DNA from 3 places in the Hornefia porci genome. Region 1 is predicted to be linked to each of the others. Evidence: predicted binding sites of a transcription regulator. Region 1 holds the regulator's gene; each other region holds the start of a gene.

Region 1 (6,054 bases):
GGTGCCCGGACAGAGCATGGAGCAGTGGATGGATACGGTGGACCGGGTCGTCGGCTTAGATCCGGAGCACATTTCCTTTTACAGTCTGCAGATTGAAGAGGACACTCCGTTTTACGAGGCGTATATGAACGGCGAACTTGATTTTGTGCCCGAGGAAACGGACCGCGCCATGTATCACGCCGCGATTGCGGCAATGCGGCGGGCCGGCTACGAGCATTATGAGATTTCCAACATGGCGAAGCCGGGCATGCGGTGCCGTCACAATCTGAAGTACTGGTCGTTCGGAGAATACCTGGGAATCGGGGACAGCGCCTCATCCTTCATGAACGGGACGCGGTGGACGGAAAAGCCCCGGGAGGAGTATCACGAGAATGATTTTGCGGACAGTACGGGTGAATACGTGTTCACGGGTCTGAGAAAAACAGAAGGGATCCGCAAGTCGGATTTCGCCCGGCGGTTCGGCCGGGAGTTCTGGGAGGTTTACGGCAGCCGGCGCGGATATCTGAAGGAATATTTTGAAGAGGGTCTGCTGCTGGAGGAGGGCGATGTGATCCGTCTTTCGGAACGCGGAATCGATATTTCCAACAGTATCATGGCGATTTTTGTGTAACGGAGGAGCATACGATGAAGAAATATATTCTGGCGCTGGATCAGGGGACCACGAGCTCCCGCAGCATTATTTATGACCGGCAGGGCAATACCGTCAGCGTTGCGCAGATGGAATTCAGGCAGTATTATCCTCATGAGGGCTGGGTGGAACATGATCCCAATGAAATCTGGACGACACAGATGACGGTGGCTCATGAGGCGCTGCTGAAGGCAGGACTGACCTGGGAGAATATCGAGGCTGTCGGAATCACCAATCAGCGGGAGACCACGGTGGTGTGGGACAAAGTCTCGGGAGAGCCGGTCTGCCGGGCCATTGTATGGCAGTGCCGGCGCACGGCGGGATATTGTGATGAGCTTGCGGAGGACAAAGCGCTGGTGGAGCGGATCCGGTCCAGGACAGGACTCCTGCTGGACGCTTACTTCAGTGCGACCAAGCTCCGCTGGATTCTGGAAAACGTGCCGGGAGCCCGTGAACGGGCAGAGGCGGGGGAGCTTCTGTTTGGAACCGTCGAGACCTGGCTGATCTGGAAGATGACCGGCGGAAAGGTTCACGTGACGGATTATTCCAATGCATCGAGAACGATGCTGTTTAATATTCACGATCTCTGCTGGGATGAAGAGATCCTGAAAATCCTGGATATCCCGAAATGCATGCTTCCGGAACCCGTGCCTTCCAGCTGCGTTTACGGAGAGACGATGCCGGAGCTGTTCGGCGGGCCTGTTCCCATCGCAGGCGCCGCGGGTGATCAGCAGGCGGCGCTGTTCGGCCAGACCTGCTTCAGTCCGGGAGAGGCGAAGAGTACCTACGGCACCGGAAATTTTCTGCTGATGAATACGGGGAACACGCCGGTGAAATCAGGAAACGGGCTGCTGACGACCATTGCGTGGGGGCTGGACGCAGGAGGCCCTGTGGAGTACGCCTTGGAGGGATCGGTCTTTGTATGCGGAGCGGCAATTCAGTGGCTTCGGGATGAACTGGATATTCTGGATGATGCGGCGGAGTCTGAGCGTATGGCCATGTCTGTGCCGGATTCGGCCGGAATTTACGTGGTACCGGCCTTTGTAGGCCTCGGAGCGCCATACTGGGATCCCTACGCCAGAGGATCGATTTTCGGAATCACCCGGGGCGCGGGCAGGAACCATCTGGTGCGGGCGACTCTGGAATCCATGGCGTTCCAGTGCTATGATCTGCTGGGAGCGATGTCCCGTGATATGGGAGAAAGACTTCCGGCACTGAAGGTCGACGGAGGAGCCTGCGCGAACAATTATCTGATGCAGTTTCAGGCGGATATCCTGGGCTGCGAGGTGCTCCGTCCCGCATGCATTGAGACCACGTCTCTGGGAGCGGCTTATCTGGCGGGACTGGCGACAGGGTACTGGCAGGATCAGAAGGATATCCGGAACAACTGGCAGGTCGATCGGGTCTTTGCACCGCAGATGAGCGCGTCTGAGCGGGAGGAAAAGCTGGCGGGCTGGCAGGAGGCGGTGAAACGCTCCCAGGGCTGGATACGTCCCTAGCGGCGGTGCGCGGCGTGAGGAGTCTGTGAACATCAGGTGAAACTCCCTTCCTGCTGTGATTTTACAAAAAAATATTTGAGAAATATGGTTGACATCGACGTTTCGTGGTAGTACATTATATGTAGTGTTTAGCACTCGTACAAGTCGAGTGCTAACAAGGAGAGATGAATATGGAATTAACAGAAAGAAAACTTAAAATTTTGCAGGCCATCATCAATGACTATGTTCAGACGGCCGAGCCTGTTGGTTCGAGGACTCTTTCCAGGAAGTTAGACATGTCAGTGAGTCCGGCTACGATCCGCAACGAGATGAGCGATCTGGAGGAGATGGGATACCTGACGCATCCCCATACCTCTGCAGGGCGCGTTCCGTCGGACAAGGCCTATCGCCTGTATGTCAACAATATGATGGGAGATTTTCAGATTTCACCGCAGACGCGGCAGTTCATCAACGAGACGCTGAAGGCGGATATCGATGAGTTCGACAGGACCATTCAGCGGGCCGCGGAGCTTCTGTCAGAGATTACAAATCTCGCGTCCTTTGCGGTTTCACCGAAGAAGGACGAGGATAAGCTCAAGTTCGTCAATCTGCTTCCGGTGGATGAACGGACGGTGATCTTGATGATCGTGGCTGAGAGCGGGAAAATCTCCAATACCGCGCTGAAGCTCAGGGTTCCGTATACCAATGAAGCCCTGGACATTCTGGCGAGGAATATCACCTGCAACTATCGAGGCAGGACGATCACGGAAGTGCTGACCGGAAACATCATCGATGACTTCCGGACGGACATCGAGGCGCTGAGCCAGCTGGCGGGGAACATCATGCCGAACTTCATGCGCACGCTGTCGGATATGCTGAACGTCCGTCTGTATCTGGACGGGCTCTCCAATATCTTCGATATTCCGGAGTACAGCGATCTGACCAGAGCGAAGAACTTTGTCTCCCTGTTTGACAGGAAAGACGAATTCGCGAAGAAGCTTCTCGACCGGGACGATGGAATGATTGTGACCATCGGAACAGAAAACGGCGATGATGATCTGAACGACTGCTCGCTGATTACGGCAACCTATCATGTGAACGGTGAAATGGTCGGAAAGATCGGAGTGATCGGACCGACCCGGATGAAGTACGGAGAGGTCACTTCCATTGTGAAGTACCTGACAGAGAACCTGAACAATACATTTCGATTAGAAGGCGGTGAGGGAGAAGAAGATGGCGAATGAAGACAGAAAAAATTACGAAGAAGAGCTGAAGAAGGAGGAGCAGAAGGCGGCTGAACCGGAAAAGGAGGAAACGCCCGCAGAGGATCCCCAGAACGAGGATGTTAACGCGGGAGCCGAACCGGAGCCGGAGGAGGAAACGGAAAAACAGCCGGAGAACGAACCGCAGCCGGAGGAGGACGAAGCACTGAACGCGAGATATATGCGTCTGATGGCGGATTTCCAGAACTACAAAAAGAGAACGGAAAAGGAAAAAAGCGATATCTACGCATATGCGAACGAAAAAATCGTCACCCAACTTCTGGAGGTTCTGGACAGCTTCGAGCGGGCGCTTTCCCACGAGTGTGCGGACGAGAGCTACGCGGAAGGAATGGAGATGATCTTCAGACAGCTGTCCGGCGTGCTGGAAAAAGCCGGGCTGGAAGAGATCAAGGCGCTGGGGGAGGATTTCGATCCGAATTTCCACAACGCCGTCATGACCGAGGACAATGCGGATTATGAAAGCGGCAAGGTCACCGGAGTCATGCAGAAGGGATACAGACTGAACAGTAAAGTAATCAGGCCATCCATGGTGAAGGTCAATAATTAGGAGGTAATATTATGGCTAAAGTAATTGGTATAGATCTTGGAACCACAAACAGCTGCGTCGCGGTGCTGGAAGGCGGCGATCCGACTGTTATCACAAACGCAGAGGGGAACAGAACGACCCCGTCCGTGGTCGGCTTCGCCAAAAGCGGAGAACGGCTGATCGGTGAAACCGCGAAGAGACAGGCGGTGACCAATCCGGAACGGACAATCACTTCAATTAAAAGACATATGGGCGAGGATTACACCGTTGAAATCGACGGAAAGAAATACACCCCGCAGGACATCTCCGCGATGATTCTGGGGAAGCTGAAGGCGGATGCTGAAGCTTATCTGGGTGAGAAGGTCACAGAGGCCGTCATCACCGTACCGGCATACTTCTCCGACGCGCAGAAGCAGGCGACCAAGGACGCCGGAAAGATTGCGGGACTTGACGTAAAGAGAATCATCAACGAGCCGACCGCCGCTTCTCTGGCGTACGGTCTGGACAAGGAGGAAGGATCCCACAAAATCCTGGTATACGATCTGGGCGGCGGAACCTTCGATGTCTCCATCCTGGAGCTGGGCGACGGCGTGTTCGAGGTACTGGCCACCAACGGTGACACTCACCTGGGTGGAGACGACTTCGACAATGCGGTTATGAACTACATGGCAGACACCTTCGCCAAGGAAAACGGCGTCGACCTGAGAGCGGACAAAATGGCGCTCCAGAGACTGAAGGAGGCGGCCGAGAAGGCGAAGAAGGAGCTGTCCAGCGCGCAGACCACCAACATCAATCTGCCGTTCATCACCGTAACCGACGCCGGTCCGCTCCATCTGAACATGGATCTGACAAGAGCCAAGTTCGATCAGCTGACCGCCGATCTGGTCAACCGGACCATCGAGCCGATGAACAAAGCCATGGCAGACGCCGGAGTGTCCAACAGCGACATCTCCAAGGTGATTCTGGTCGGCGGTTCCACCAGAATCCCGGCAGTGCAGGCCGCAGTCAAGAAGGTAACCGGCAAAGAGCCGTTCAAGGGAATCAACCCCGATGAATGCGTCGCGGTCGGCGCGGCAATTCAGGCAGGCGTTCTGACCGGCGAGGTCAACGACGTGCTGCTGCTGGACGTTACCCCGCTGTCCCTGTCCATCGAGACTCTGGGAGGAGTGGCGACCAAACTGATTGAAAGAAATACCACAATCCCGACGAAGAAGAGCCAGATCTTCTCCACCGCCGCGGATAATCAGACTGCAGTAGACATTCACGTCATGCAGGGTGAACGTGAGATGGCGGCCGGAAACATCACGCTTGGACGCTTCCAGCTCACCGGCATCGCACCCGCGCCCCGTGGAATCCCACAGATTGAGGTCACCTTCGACATCGACGCCAACGGTATCGTGAACGTCAGCGCCAAAGACCTCGGGACCGGTAAAGAGCAGGCGATCACCATCACCTCCTCCACCAACCTGTCCGAGGAGGAGATCAATCAGAAGGTGAAGGAGGCCGAGCAGTACGCCGCCGAGGACGCCAAGAGGAAACAGGAGGTCGAAGACCGCAACAAGGCCGAGACCCTCGTCTATGAGACCGAGAAATCCCTGAAGGAGCTCGGCGACAAAGTCGATGCGAACGAGAAACAGGATGTCGAAGCCGCCAAAGAAGATCTGAAGAAGGCGCTCGAGGCTAACAATCCCGACGACATCAAGGCGAAGACCGAAATCCTGACCGAGAAATTCCACTCCATCGCGGCCAAGCTGTATCAGCAGCAGGGCGCCCAGGGCGCCGGCCCCGACATGAGCGGAATGGGCGGAGCCGGACCCAATATGGGCGGCGCCGCAGGCAGTGCCGGTCCGGCCGGAAACGACGATAATGTTGTGGATGCGGATTATACTGTCGTGGATGACGACAAACCGCAGAACTAGTCTTTTTTCCGCACCGCTGCGGATCCCGGCGGCGGCCGCTCGGTTACGTACGCCGAAGTACGCGCCCTCGCTTCCGCCTTGCGATCCTGTGCGGCAGTCGAGCGGCGGAATGAATGACTGAATTTGAGAATTTGCTTGCGGGCGGCGGGGAGACGCCCTGCCGCCGGAGCAAATTTTGGTGCGTATGGCGCCGGTTCGCGGCGTCGGTTCATTATGGTTA
Region 2 (6,054 bases), 220 kb from region 1:
CGACAAAGGCGATTCAGAAGAATCTCAGTACCAGGGATTCTTTACGCCGGATGAGCTGCAGTCTTACGCACTGGCGCTGAATGAAGGAAATCATGATTCCGGAAGTACACTGTACACAGCGCATGGAAATATTCCGAACGTGTCTTTCCTGGGACGTGTAGACAGCTCCGGCAAATCCAGCGGAGACTACTGGTATATGTATAACGGGGTTCTGTTTATGAATCTCAACTCCAACAACAGGAGTACCAGTGAGCACAGAGCGTTTATGAAGCAGGCGCTGCAGGCAAATCCGGACGCTCAGTGGAAAATAGTCAGTTTCCATCATTCCATCTACAGCGCGGCGAGTCATGCGACAGACGATGATATCCTAGAACGCAGATCAGAGCTGCCCCGGATTTTCTCCGATCTGGACATCGACGCTGTACTGATGGGGCACGATCACTGCTATACCAGAACCTATCTGATGGACGCCAACGACCCGCAGACTTCGGACAGCAACTCCGTTACGGATCCGAAAGACGGGCAGGTGTTTTATCTGACCGCGAATTCCGCGTCCGGAAGTAAGTATTACAAATATAATAATGATTCCCTGACGGATTTCATCGCGCTGAAGGACCAGAGCAACTGTCCGACCATTACCAATGTCGAAGTTACGCGGACGAGCCTGACCTTTACGACATATTTTACGGATACAAAGGAAATGCCTGTTCTGGACTCATTCAGGATCACACGTACAGATACGGAGCAGAAAGCAGAGCCGATAAAAATCAGCAAAGAGAAAATCAGAAAAGTTAAAGCAGGAAAGAAAAAGATTTCTGTCAGTTACAGTAAGCTTGCAAAGGGCGTAAAATATCAGATCAGTTACAGAAAGGCCGGAAGCTCCAAGTGGAAGAGCATTAAGAGCACCCGGACCTCCAAAACGATCAGAAGCCTGAAATCCGGCAGCAGATACAAGGTCCGGGTCAGAGGCTATAAGACAGTGAACGGTAAAACCTGCTATGGTAAATGGTCTGAAAGCAGGACTGTAAAAGTCAGATAGAGTTAATGAAGAAAAGAAATAACAAAATACAGGATCTGATAACTGCAGGGGCAATGACAGTCATTGTCCTTGCTGTGCTGATCTGGAACCACGCAAATCCGGTCGACAGCCGGATCTATGAGTCTGATTCACTCAATTATTATAAGGGACATGTAACCGGAGTCGCGGAGGAATCGCTGACCGCCAGAGACAATGAGGGAGCGCGCAGACTGGGATACCAGAAGCTTGAGGTTCACATTGATCAGGGCACGCTGAAGGGCAGAAAACTCACGATAGACAACGATGTCACTAACACGCATCATATTATCTGCCGTAAAGGAACCCGCGTGATCGTCAAGGTTGACGGTTCCCCGGGAGTTAAGCTGTTCTACAATATATATAACTACGACCGTACTCTGGGAAGAATTCTTCTTGTGGGAGTATTTGCGGTGCTGCTGCTTGCTGTCGCGGGGCACAAAGGACTGCGTTCACTGCTCGGCCTTGCTTTTGCGATGGTTATGATTCTGGGATTTCTTTTGCCGGCACTGTTTCACGGGTATTCACCTGCGGGGGTGACATTCATCACGGTAACGGTGATTATCGTCAGCGCCATGACGCTGCTGAACGGCTGGAGCCGGAAAACATGGGTCGCAGTTGCGGCAACGGTTCTCGGTATGGCCGTGGCATCGGCCGTATATGTGGTTTTCTCAGGAATCATGCATGTAAACGGATATAATTTGGAGGCGGCGGAGGAATTGATCCTGATCCGGCAGAAATCGGGTCTCAGCGTATCCGGTCTGCTCTTTGTCAGCATTGCGGTGTCAAGTCTCGGTGCATTGATAGACATCGCGATGTCGGTGGTTTCGGTCCTGTTTGAGATATGGGAACAGAAACCGGACATCAGAAGTGATGAGCTTTTTCGTTCGGGAATGAACATCGGAAGAGATCTGGCCGGAGCGAACTGCCAGACGCTGATCCTCGCGTTCACAGGCTCCGTGATAACGACGCTGATGGTGATAATTTCCTATGGCTATCAGTTCAACCAGATGATAAATGCGGATTTCATAAGCATTGAGCTGCTTGGAGGGATGACCGCGGCAATAGCGGTGATTCTGACAGTGCCGTTTTCTGCGCTTCTGACGGCGTTAGCGGTGCGATGGAGCCGCAGGGTTTTCGGATAAACCTTCTCGGAACTCTGCAGAAGGCCGCCGAATATGCTCTCTGCATGATTGATATTTCAAGCATATTCGGGGATCCAGCACACATTAAATGCAGAAATAAGCAACGAAAAAACTTTTTTAAAAAATTAGCACTCACCTATTGACAGTGCTAACAAAATGAGTATAATGATACTTGTAAGGAGGAACGAAGGAAACAGAAAGAGATAGGGAGACAGAGATTAACAGAGATCAGGGGAACCTGATCAGAACAGACAGACAAACAGGCAGAGATGCCGATATTAAAAGGAGGTATTTACTATGTTGTTACCGAGCATTTTTGGAGACAGATTTTTCAACGATGATTTTATGGATTTCCCGCCGTTCCGTGGAAACCGTGTAGAAAACACTTTGATGAAGAGCGACGTGAAAGACGCCGGAGACCATTATGAACTGCATATGGATCTGCCGGGATTTGACAAGGACAATGTTAAAATCCAGTTGAATGACGGCGTTCTGCAGGTAGAGGCGACCACGTCCACAAGCAATGACGAGAAGGGCGAGGACGGTTCCTACATCAGAAGAGAGAGATTCCAGGGAACCTGCACCAGGAGCTTCTATGTCGGCGATGACGTCAGACAGGAGGATATCAAGGCCAGATTCGATCAGGGCGTTCTGAAAATCGATGTGCCGAAGGCAGAGGCCAAACCGGAGATCGAGCAGAACAAATACATTGCAATCGAAGGATAATTTTCCCATACAGAAAGGGGGCTGCGCATAACACGCGGCCCCCTTTTCTGTATGTACGCCGGACAGGGCATGGGTTTAACGGGTGAAAGCCCTTATCCGAACATCACGGCGGCCAGCCGTACAAAGCTGACCAGCAGTTTTGCCCCGTAGACCATGATGATCGCGCCGCAGATGATGTTGATGGCGCGGAATACTTTGTTGTTGATGCGGGACTGGAGCAGCGAAACAACCGTCGGCATCACCACCCACCAGGACAGGGAGGCGAGACAGACAGCGATGATGAACCGTGTGCCGTCCGCACCGTTCAGGGAGGTGCGGAAGGCGCCCAGCATCATGCTTCCGTCGATCCACGCCTGCGGATTGGCCCAGGTCACGAAGCAGGCGGTGGTGAATACCTTCGCGACAGAAAGCTCAGATTTACCCTCATCGCCCTCAATGGTGCTTTTGTCCCGGAAAATCGAAAATCCGATCCACATGACCACCAGCGAACCGGCGCCGAGAACCGCCAGCTGCAGCCAGCGTGAGGACTGCATGATTCCTCCCACGCCGTAGAAGCACGCCAGCGCGCAGACGATGTCGCAGAAGAAGACGCAGAATGTCGTCAGCCAGATGCGACTGCGCCGCTGAGTCAGCGCCGTATTGATGACGAAGATGTTCTGCGTTCCGATGGGCATTACATAGGCAAGGCCAAGAGTGTATCCCTGAATAAATGCGCTCATAATTTTTCTCCTAAGTAGTAATTTAGCACTTGATTTCTTTTTGCTATTTATATAATATGGCAGCAGGAGAGAAAACGCAAGAACGCATTTTTTTGTTACCTGGTAAGGAGGAGATGACCATGATCGAAACGCATTACAATTGTCCGTGCCTGGAAACCTGCCCCCTGAGCCGCTCCATGGATCTGATCGGAGGAAAGTGGAAGATGCAGATCATCTGCACGCTGAACAACGGTGGGCCGACCCGCTACAACGAACTGAAACGCCGCATGGACGGCGTGTCGAACACAGTGCTCGCCCGGGCGCTGAGGGAACTGGAGTCGGTAGGGCTTGTGGAACGCAGAGAATACATGGAGGTGCCGGTGCGTGTGGAATACAGCACTACCGAAGCCTGCGACGCACTGATTCCGATTCTCGACCAGCTGTCTGAGTGGTATGAGGCGTATGAGGCGGAACGGTAATTCCGTGTGCAGCCGGGGAATCGAAAAAAGCCGGTCGTTTTCACACAGATTTTTTTTGTGACAAAGGCAACAGGAGCCGGATTTTGTGCTATTATAATAGAGTCTGCTCATTAAGTCCCCGTCGGACCTAATGAGCGCTGACGGCAGTTTGTCAGCAGCGCCGCGGCGAACGCCGCAGAAACAGGACGTGAGACAGCCGGCTGTCAGCGTCGCCGGCCGCAGGAGGGAGACCCGTCTGCGAGGAACGGTAAAATCGGGAAAGAACATCTTTAATATAGCAGGAGGAAAAGACAAGGATGAAGAAACTGTTAACAGGCGATGAGGCCATCGCGAGAGGAGCATATGAGGCGGGCGTCAGACACGCGTCAGCCTATCCGGGGACTCCCAGCACGGAGATCCTGGAAAATATCGCGAAATACGATGAGATCTATGCGGAGTGGGCGCCCAATGAGAAGGTGGCGATGGAATCCGCGATCGGAGCCTCCATGGCGGGAGTCCGGAGCATGGCGTCCATGAAGCATGTGGGGGTCAATGTGGCGGCGGACCCGCTGATGACGTTCGCCTATATGGGAGTCAACGGAGGAGCGGTGATCGTGACGGCGGATGAGCCGGGAATGTTCTCCTCACAGAATGAGCAGGATAACCGCAACTATGCGAAAATGGGAAAGATTCCGATGCTGGAGCCGGCGGACAGCCAGGAGTGTCTGGATATGATGAAGACGGCGTTCGAGCTGTCGGAGAGCTATAATGTGATTTTCATGATCCGCATGGTGACACGTGTCTGTCATTCCAAGTCTCTGGTGGAATGCGGCGAACGGCGGGAGGTGCCGGTGAAGGAATGGAAGCCGGACCCGATGAAATATGTGGCGCTGCCGGCGCACTCGAGGATTCTCAGGGTGCAGATCGAGGAGCGGATGAAGAAACTTGCGGAGTACAGTGAACGCTCGCCCTTTAACCACGCGGAGATCAATGGAACAAAGACCGGCGTGATCGCCTCCGGCGTCAGCTATTATTACGCCAGAGAGGTGTTCGGTGAGGAGGCGTCCTACCTGAAGCTGGGATTCACCAATCCGCTGCCGGAGAAGATGATCCGGGAATTCTGTGAGAAAATGGACCGGGTGTACATCGTGGAGGAAGACGATCCGTACATTGAGGAATTCTGCCAGAGGCTGGGATTTGAGGTGCACGGAAAAGACACCTTCCCGCCTTACGGGGAGATGACGCCCGACGTACTGCGGAAGAGCCTGACCGGGAGCACGCTGCCGGAGGTGGAATACGACCGGAGCAAGGTGATCCGCAGACCGCCGTCGCTCTGTGCGGGATGCCCTCACAGAGGACTGTTCTACCGTCTGGGGAAGAGAAAGGACATCATGATCAGCGGAGATATCGGCTGCTACACGCTGGCGGCGGGAGCACCGTATAATGCGATGAATTCCACAGTGTGCATGGGAGCATCCATCTCGGTGGGCCACGGAGCACAGCAGGCGTTCAACCGCGCAGGAGTGAATCGCAAGGTAGTGACGGTGCTGGGAGATTCCACATTCTTCCATACGGGAGTGGAATCCCTGATCAACACGGTGTACAACGGAAGCGATACCGTTAATATCATTCTGGATAACAGGATTACGGGAATGACGGGACATCAGCAGAATCCGGGTTCGGGCTTCACCGTGAAGATGGAGCCCGCGCCGGTTATCGACATAGAAGAGCTGGTGAAGGCACTCGGAATCCGTCATGTGAAGGTGATCGACCCCAACGACCTTGCGGCGGTGGATGCGGCGCTGGATGAATTTCTGCCTCTGAAGGAGCCGTCAGTAATCATCACGCGCTGGCCCTGTGTACTGAAGAAATTCTCTGAAGCAGATCTGGAGGAATTCGACGGTCTGTTCAGCACGAAGGACACGGTGGATCCGGAGAAATGCATTGGATGCCGCGCCTGCATGGGTACAGGA
Region 3 (6,054 bases), 190 kb from region 1:
ACGTCAGCGTGGTGAAAGACGGCGTTACGGCCGGCCGCATCGGCACGTCGGGTATGCATGATGTGACGGAAGGCGGGATCCTGGGAGCTGTCTGGGAGATGTGCCATATTTCCGGGCTGGGCGCCGAGGTAGAGCTGGAGGCCATCCATGTGGATCCGGTGACAGAGAAAATCGCCGCCCATTACGGAATCGACCCGCTGCGGCTGATTTCCAGCGGATGCATGCTGATCGTCGCACCCCCGTCGAAGGCGTATAAGATTGTGACGGAATACCATAAAATCGATGTGAACATCAAGTCTGCCATCATCGGAAAAATCTGCGGCGCGGAGCACGGCATCACCCAGATCGATCCGCAGGGACAGGAATCGGAGATTGCCCCTCCCCGCGCCGATGAGCTTTACAAGGTCATAAACCGCTGAGACGCCGGGAAGCCGCAGTCCGCGAGCGGCCCGTACACAGAACTCGCGAGCAGCCGAGACCGCGGCCGGCATTCGAGACCTACGAGCGGCCGATATCTAAGACCCGCGAGCAGCCGGTGCCTGCCGGATCTCATCCAGAGTGAGAGGAAACGATGAACAGTTATACAATCAGAAATCTGAAAGACTTTCAGCTTGACCACATCTTCGACTGTGGCCAGTGTTTTCGCTGGAACAAAACGGGGCCCGGCATTTATTCGGGCATGGCTATGGGCCGTCGCGTGACGATGGAGCAGCGGGGAGATTCCCTCACCGTCACTCCCTGTACAAAGGAAGAGTTTGACACAATCTGGCGGCCGTATCTGGATCTGGACCGGGACTACGGCCGGATTAAAGAAATTCTGTCCGAAAAAGACCCGGTGATGGCCAGGGCCTGTGAATGGGGCTCCGGCATCCGGATCCTCCGGCAGGATCTCTGGGAGGTTATCGTTTCCTTTATTATTTCGCAGAACAACAATATTCCGAGAATCAAGGGCTGTATTGAGCGTCTATGCCGGCTGGCCGAGGCAGCGCCGGAGGGCGGGGAGAACCGGCGGGCGCCCGGACAGGCGGGACAGCGGGCGCCCGGACAGGAATGTCTGCGAGCATCCGGGCAGAATGCCGGGCCGGCCGGGGACCAATATGCGGACTTTCCGAGTGCCCGGGCGCTGGCGGCGCTGGAGCCGGAGGACCTCGCGCCGGCGCGGCTGGGCTACCGCGCACGGTATGTCATCGAAACGGCAAGGCAGGTGGCGGAGCAGGGCCTGCCGCAGACGGCGGAGCAGGTTTTGTCCCTCAGCGGCGTAGGCCCGAAGGTGGCGAATTGTATTTTGCTGTTCGGAATGAAAAGGTATGACAGCTTCCCCATAGACGTCTGGGTGCGCCGGGTCATGCACGAGCTCTACGGCTTCCGTGAAGAGGATGTGAAGGGCATGAAAGCGTTTGCGACCGCAGAATTCGGGGAATTCGGAGGGTTTGCTCAGCAGTATCTGTTCTACTATATGAGGAGCCTGTGATTTTTTTATTTTTTTTCAAAAAAAGATTGACATTAAGTGCGCCAGGTCATACAATATAACTGTTGGTTAGCACTCGTATAAAGTGAGTGCTAACAGAATCGTAAACAATAGAAATAATATAAATGGAGGTAAGGAAAATGAGTTTTGGCATCAAACCGCTGGGAAGCAGAGTCGTAATCAAGAAGCTCGAGGCTGAGGAAAAGACCGAGGGCGGCATCATCCTGACGAGTTCCGCGCAGGAAAAGCCGCAGATGGCTGAAGTCGTCGCGGTGGGCCCCGGAACCAAGGACGAGGAAATGGAACTGAAGGCCGGAGACAAGGTCGTCTTTTCCAAATATGCGGGAACTGACGTTAAGTATGAAGGCGAAGAGTACACGATTATGAGCCAGGGAGACATTCTGGCGGTCGTAGAGTAATTACAGGGGGTACGAAAAAATGGCTAAAGAAGTATTTTACGGAGAAGACGCGAGAAGAAAACTGCAGGCCGGCGTAGACAAGCTTGCGGATACAGTTAAAATCACACTGGGCCCCAAGGGCAGAAACGTTCTGATTAACAAATCCTACGGATCGCCGCTGATCACCAACGACGGCGTTACCATCGCAAGAGAAATCGAGCTGGAGGATTCCGTGGAGAACATGGGAGCACAGCTGGTGAAGGAAGTCGCCACCAAGACGAATGATGTCGCAGGCGACGGAACGACCACAGCAACTCTGCTGGCGCAGGCGATTATCAGAGAGGGCTTCAAGAATCTGGCTGCCGGTGCGAACCCGATGGTTCTGAAGAGAGGAATCCAGGGCGCGGTAGACAAAGCGGTCGAGGAAATCAAGAAGGTGTCCAAGCCGGTAGAGACCAAGGAAAGCATCGCGCAGGTCGCATCCGTTTCCGCAGGCGATACCGAGATTGGCGGGCTGATTGCGGAGGCAATGGAAAAGGTCGGCAAGGACGGCGTCATCACAGTTGAAGAATCCAAATCACTGGGAACAACACTGGACGTTGTGGAAGGTATGCAGTTTGACAGAGGATATCTGTCTCCGTATATGGTAAGCGACACTGAAAAGATGGAAGCTGTTCTTGAGAACCCGTATATCCTGATTACGGACAAGAAGATTTCCAACATTCAGGATCTGCTGCCGCTGCTGGAGCAGATCGTCAAGATGGGCAGAAAGCTGCTGGTCATCGCGGAGGATGTTGAGGGCGAAGCTCTGGCGACTCTGGTGGTCAACAAGCTGCGCGGAACGATCGATGTTGTGGCAGTCAAGGCTCCGGGCTTCGGTGACAGGAGAAAGGCCATGCTGGAAGACATCGCTGTTCTCACCGGCGGTACGGTAATCAGCGAGGAGGTCGGCTACGATCTGAAGGAAGCCACAGTGGATATGCTGGGGCAGGCAGGAACCGTCAAGGTTGACAAAGACAACACCACAATCGTGAACGGCGCGGGCGAGAAATCCGCGATCGACGCGAGAGTGAACTCCATCAAGGCACAGGTTGAGGAATCTGATTCTGACTTTGACAGAGAGAAGCTGCAGGAGAGACTGGCGAAGCTCAGCGGCGGCGTAGCTGTCATCAAGGTCGGCGCAGCTACAGAAACCGAACTGAAGGAGAGAAAACTGAGAATTGAGGATGCTCTGAATGCGACAAAGGCCGCAGTTGAGGAGGGCATCGTCTCCGGCGGCGGCGTCGCTCTGTGCAGCACTATTCCGGCAGTCGCGGACTATGTTGAAGGACTGGAAGGCGACGAGAAGACCGGCGGACAGATTATTGTCAGAGCTCTGGAGGAGCCGGTCAGACAGATTGCCGAGAACGCCGGCTTCGAGGGAAGTGTCGTTGTGGCCGAGGTCAAGAAGCAGAAGGCAGGATATGGCTTCAACGCTGCGACAGAGGAATATGTGGACATGATCGCGGCAGGCATCGTCGATCCTGCCAAGGTTACGAGATCTGCAATTCAGAACGCTGCGTCCGCATCTGCGATGCTGCTGACGACAGAGGCAGGAATTGTGGACATCAAGGAAGACGCTCCTGCGGCTCCGGCAATGCCGGCCGGCGGCGGAATGGGCGGAATGGGCGGCATGATGTAAGTCACTCCGCTCCTCACTGAAAACGAGATACGGACAGATAAAGAGGCTGCGGCTTCAGGAATCCGGAAGGCTCCCGTAACGGGAGTCGCTCCGGACTCCCGGGGCACAGTCTCTTTTGTGCTTTCGGCGGCGCTTCGCCGGCCTCGCCTCCGACTTTTCACCGAGTGGATGCGCCCGCCGGCCTCGCATCAAGCTGAATATGGACACGAAACGCCGGCTGCGATATAATGGTAATATGAATATCACGAAAAAGAGAAAACAGAAGCTTCTTGCGGCCGCACTGGCGCTGGCGGTCATGCTGACGCCGAGCGATATTTTTGCCGCGCAGAGCGGTGCAGACGCTGCAGATCGGGCGAAGAGCGCAGACGGAACCGCTTCCGCGGTCTCCACTTATGAATCCGCAGCCGAAAAGCCGGAGGTGTCCGCGGAAGGCGCGATGGTTCTCTGCAGCGGGACGAATCAGATTTTGTACGCCAAAAATATCAATGAAAGCCTCGATCCCCTGAGCACCACCAAGCTGATGACCGTCTATCTCACGATGAAGGCCGTCGACGACGGAAAAATCACACTTGACACTGTATTCACCGCCTCAAAGGCCGACACAAAGGTGATGGAGAGCAAGCTCTACCTGAAAAAGGGGGAGAAGATGAAGGTCCGGTACCTGATCTACGCCACGCTGCTCTATTCCGCCAACGACGCGGCGGCAACCCTGGGGAGCAATCTCGCAGGAAACAAAACGAAGTTCGCGGCGCTCATGAATAAGACGGCAAAGGCTCTTGGCTGCACCGGCACGAAATTTGTCAACGCCAACGGACTTATCGAGAAGGGGTGTCACTCTACGCCCCGCGATATGCTTCTGATCGCGAGAGCCTGCTTCAGCTATTCCTTTGTTCAGAAGGTGTGCCAGACGAAAATCTACAAGATCCCGCCCACCAATCTGTATGACGACAAGATTACCGTGACGACGACGAATCCCTTCTACGAAAAACACAAGAAGGTCCGCCGCCCTTATGAGAAATACAATATCATCGCCGGCAAGACCGGCACCTGGGACGCGGACAACGCCTCGCTGATCGAGATGGCTGAACATAAGGGCCGGTACATCTACACGGTCGTCATGAACGATAAACTGAACAAGCGTTATCCGGATACCGTCAAACTGATTGAATACGCCAGAAATGTCATCGATGAGCAGGAGGCACTCGAGCAGGCGGAGAAGCAGCAGACCACTTCCGCTAAGGTCACGGGTGCGAAGGGGGCGATTTATTCCGCACTCGGAAAAACGGCGATGTTCCGGCAGGCACTCAGCAGAATTAATCGGATTTCCGCGGCAAATACCGCCCGGATCAGCACTGCCGGCTATACATCGGAAGACGGCGTCCGTCTGGAATGGGACGGGGTCAGCGGAGCGAAGGGCTATGACATCTATCGCTCAGACGGCGGGACCTTTAAGAAGATCGCGTCCGCCGGAGCAGACGATGAGGAAGCCTATACCGACGCCGGAGTGAAGAAGAACCATATTTACCGCTATTACATTCAGGCAAAGCGTGGAAACATGCTGGAATTTTTCCTGGCGAAATAGTTGAAAATAGTATAGAAATGGTATAGAATGTTTGCTAAAATAAAAAACAGCAGGAGTATCTGAACACGACGATTTGTCGGTCGTGACAACAAAAAAAGGAGGAAAAATATGGCCCAGTTCTATAAGGAACCATCCAGAACGTTCAACGAGTATTTGCTGGTCCCCGGTTTGACAACGAAGGAAATGACCGTCGAGAATGTTTCACTGAAAACGCCCATCGTGAAATTCAGGAAAGGCGAGGAACCACCGCTCTCAGCGAACATTCCGCTGGTTTCAGCCGTTATGCAGGCAGTATCCGACGACAATATGGCAGTCGCGCTGGCGAAGGAGGGAGGAATCTCGTTTATCTACAACTCTCAGCCGGTGGAAGAGGAAGCCGCGATGGTGAAGAGGGCCAAGACATATAAATCCGGATTCGTCAGAAGTGACAGCAATCTCAGACCGGATCAGACGATGCAGGACGTGGTCGATCTCAAGAAGAGAAGCGGTCATTCCACCATCGCCATCACCGAGGACGGAACTGCAGAGGGGAAAATGGTCGGCATGGTCACCAGCCGCGACTACAGAGTCAGCAGAATGGATCCCTCTACGCCGATCAGCGAGTTCATGACACCCTTTGACAAGCTCATTACGGCGCCGGACGGATGCACCCTCAGCGAGGCGAACGACATCCTCTGGGACAACAAGCTGAACGCGGTGCCGGTGGTGGACGATAACCAGAGACTGACGTATTTTGTGTTCCGCAAGGACTACGACGCTCACAAAGCAAACAAGAATGAGCTTCTGGACGCTCATAAGAGTTACATCGTCGGCGCGGGCGTCAATACCCGGGACTACGAAGAACGGATTCCCGCGGTTGTGGACGCGGGCGCGGATGTTCTCTGCATCGATTCCTCAGAGGGATACAGCGAGTGGCAGAGCGAAT

Evidence for each region. The regulator HrcA, encoded in region 1, represses chaperone genes, less so after heat shock. The targets are predictions, from matches to a motif close to TTAGCACTCNNNNNNNNNGAGTGCTAA.
Region 2: a site for HrcA is predicted at 2,325-2,351, ahead of BHK98_RS04220 (Hsp20/alpha crystallin family protein). Genes of this name have one in related genera too.
Region 3: a site for HrcA is predicted at 1,538-1,564, ahead of BHK98_RS06110 (co-chaperone GroES). Genes of this name have one in related genera too.

What each region holds. Positions count from the first base shown of each region.
Region 1 is NZ_MJIE01000001.1:1,085,285-1,091,338, reverse strand. It holds gene hemW (radical SAM family heme chaperone HemW) at 1-610, shown strand, start outside; gene glpK (glycerol kinase GlpK) at 625-2,127, shown strand; gene hrcA (heat-inducible transcriptional repressor HrcA) at 2,298-3,350, shown strand; gene grpE (nucleotide exchange factor GrpE) at 3,340-3,936, shown strand; gene dnaK (molecular chaperone DnaK) at 3,948-5,834, shown strand.
Region 2 is NZ_MJIE01000001.1:868,895-874,948, reverse strand. It holds gene BHK98_RS04230 (metallophosphoesterase) at 1-1,039, shown strand, start outside; gene BHK98_RS04225 (YibE/F family protein) at 1,045-2,199, shown strand; gene BHK98_RS04220 (Hsp20/alpha crystallin family protein) at 2,497-2,925, shown strand; gene BHK98_RS04215 (LysE/ArgO family amino acid transporter) at 3,018-3,644, opposite strand; gene BHK98_RS04210 (winged helix-turn-helix transcriptional regulator) at 3,764-4,102, shown strand; gene iorA (indolepyruvate ferredoxin oxidoreductase subunit alpha) at 4,399-6,054, shown strand, end outside.
Region 3 is NZ_MJIE01000001.1:1,279,301-1,285,354, reverse strand. It holds gene BHK98_RS06120 (AIR synthase family protein) at 1-419, shown strand, start outside; gene BHK98_RS06115 (DNA-3-methyladenine glycosylase family protein) at 572-1,471, shown strand; gene BHK98_RS06110 (co-chaperone GroES) at 1,609-1,887, shown strand; gene groL (chaperonin GroEL) at 1,907-3,547, shown strand; gene BHK98_RS06100 (D-alanyl-D-alanine carboxypeptidase family protein) at 3,783-5,129, shown strand; gene BHK98_RS06095 (IMP dehydrogenase) at 5,238-6,054, shown strand, end outside.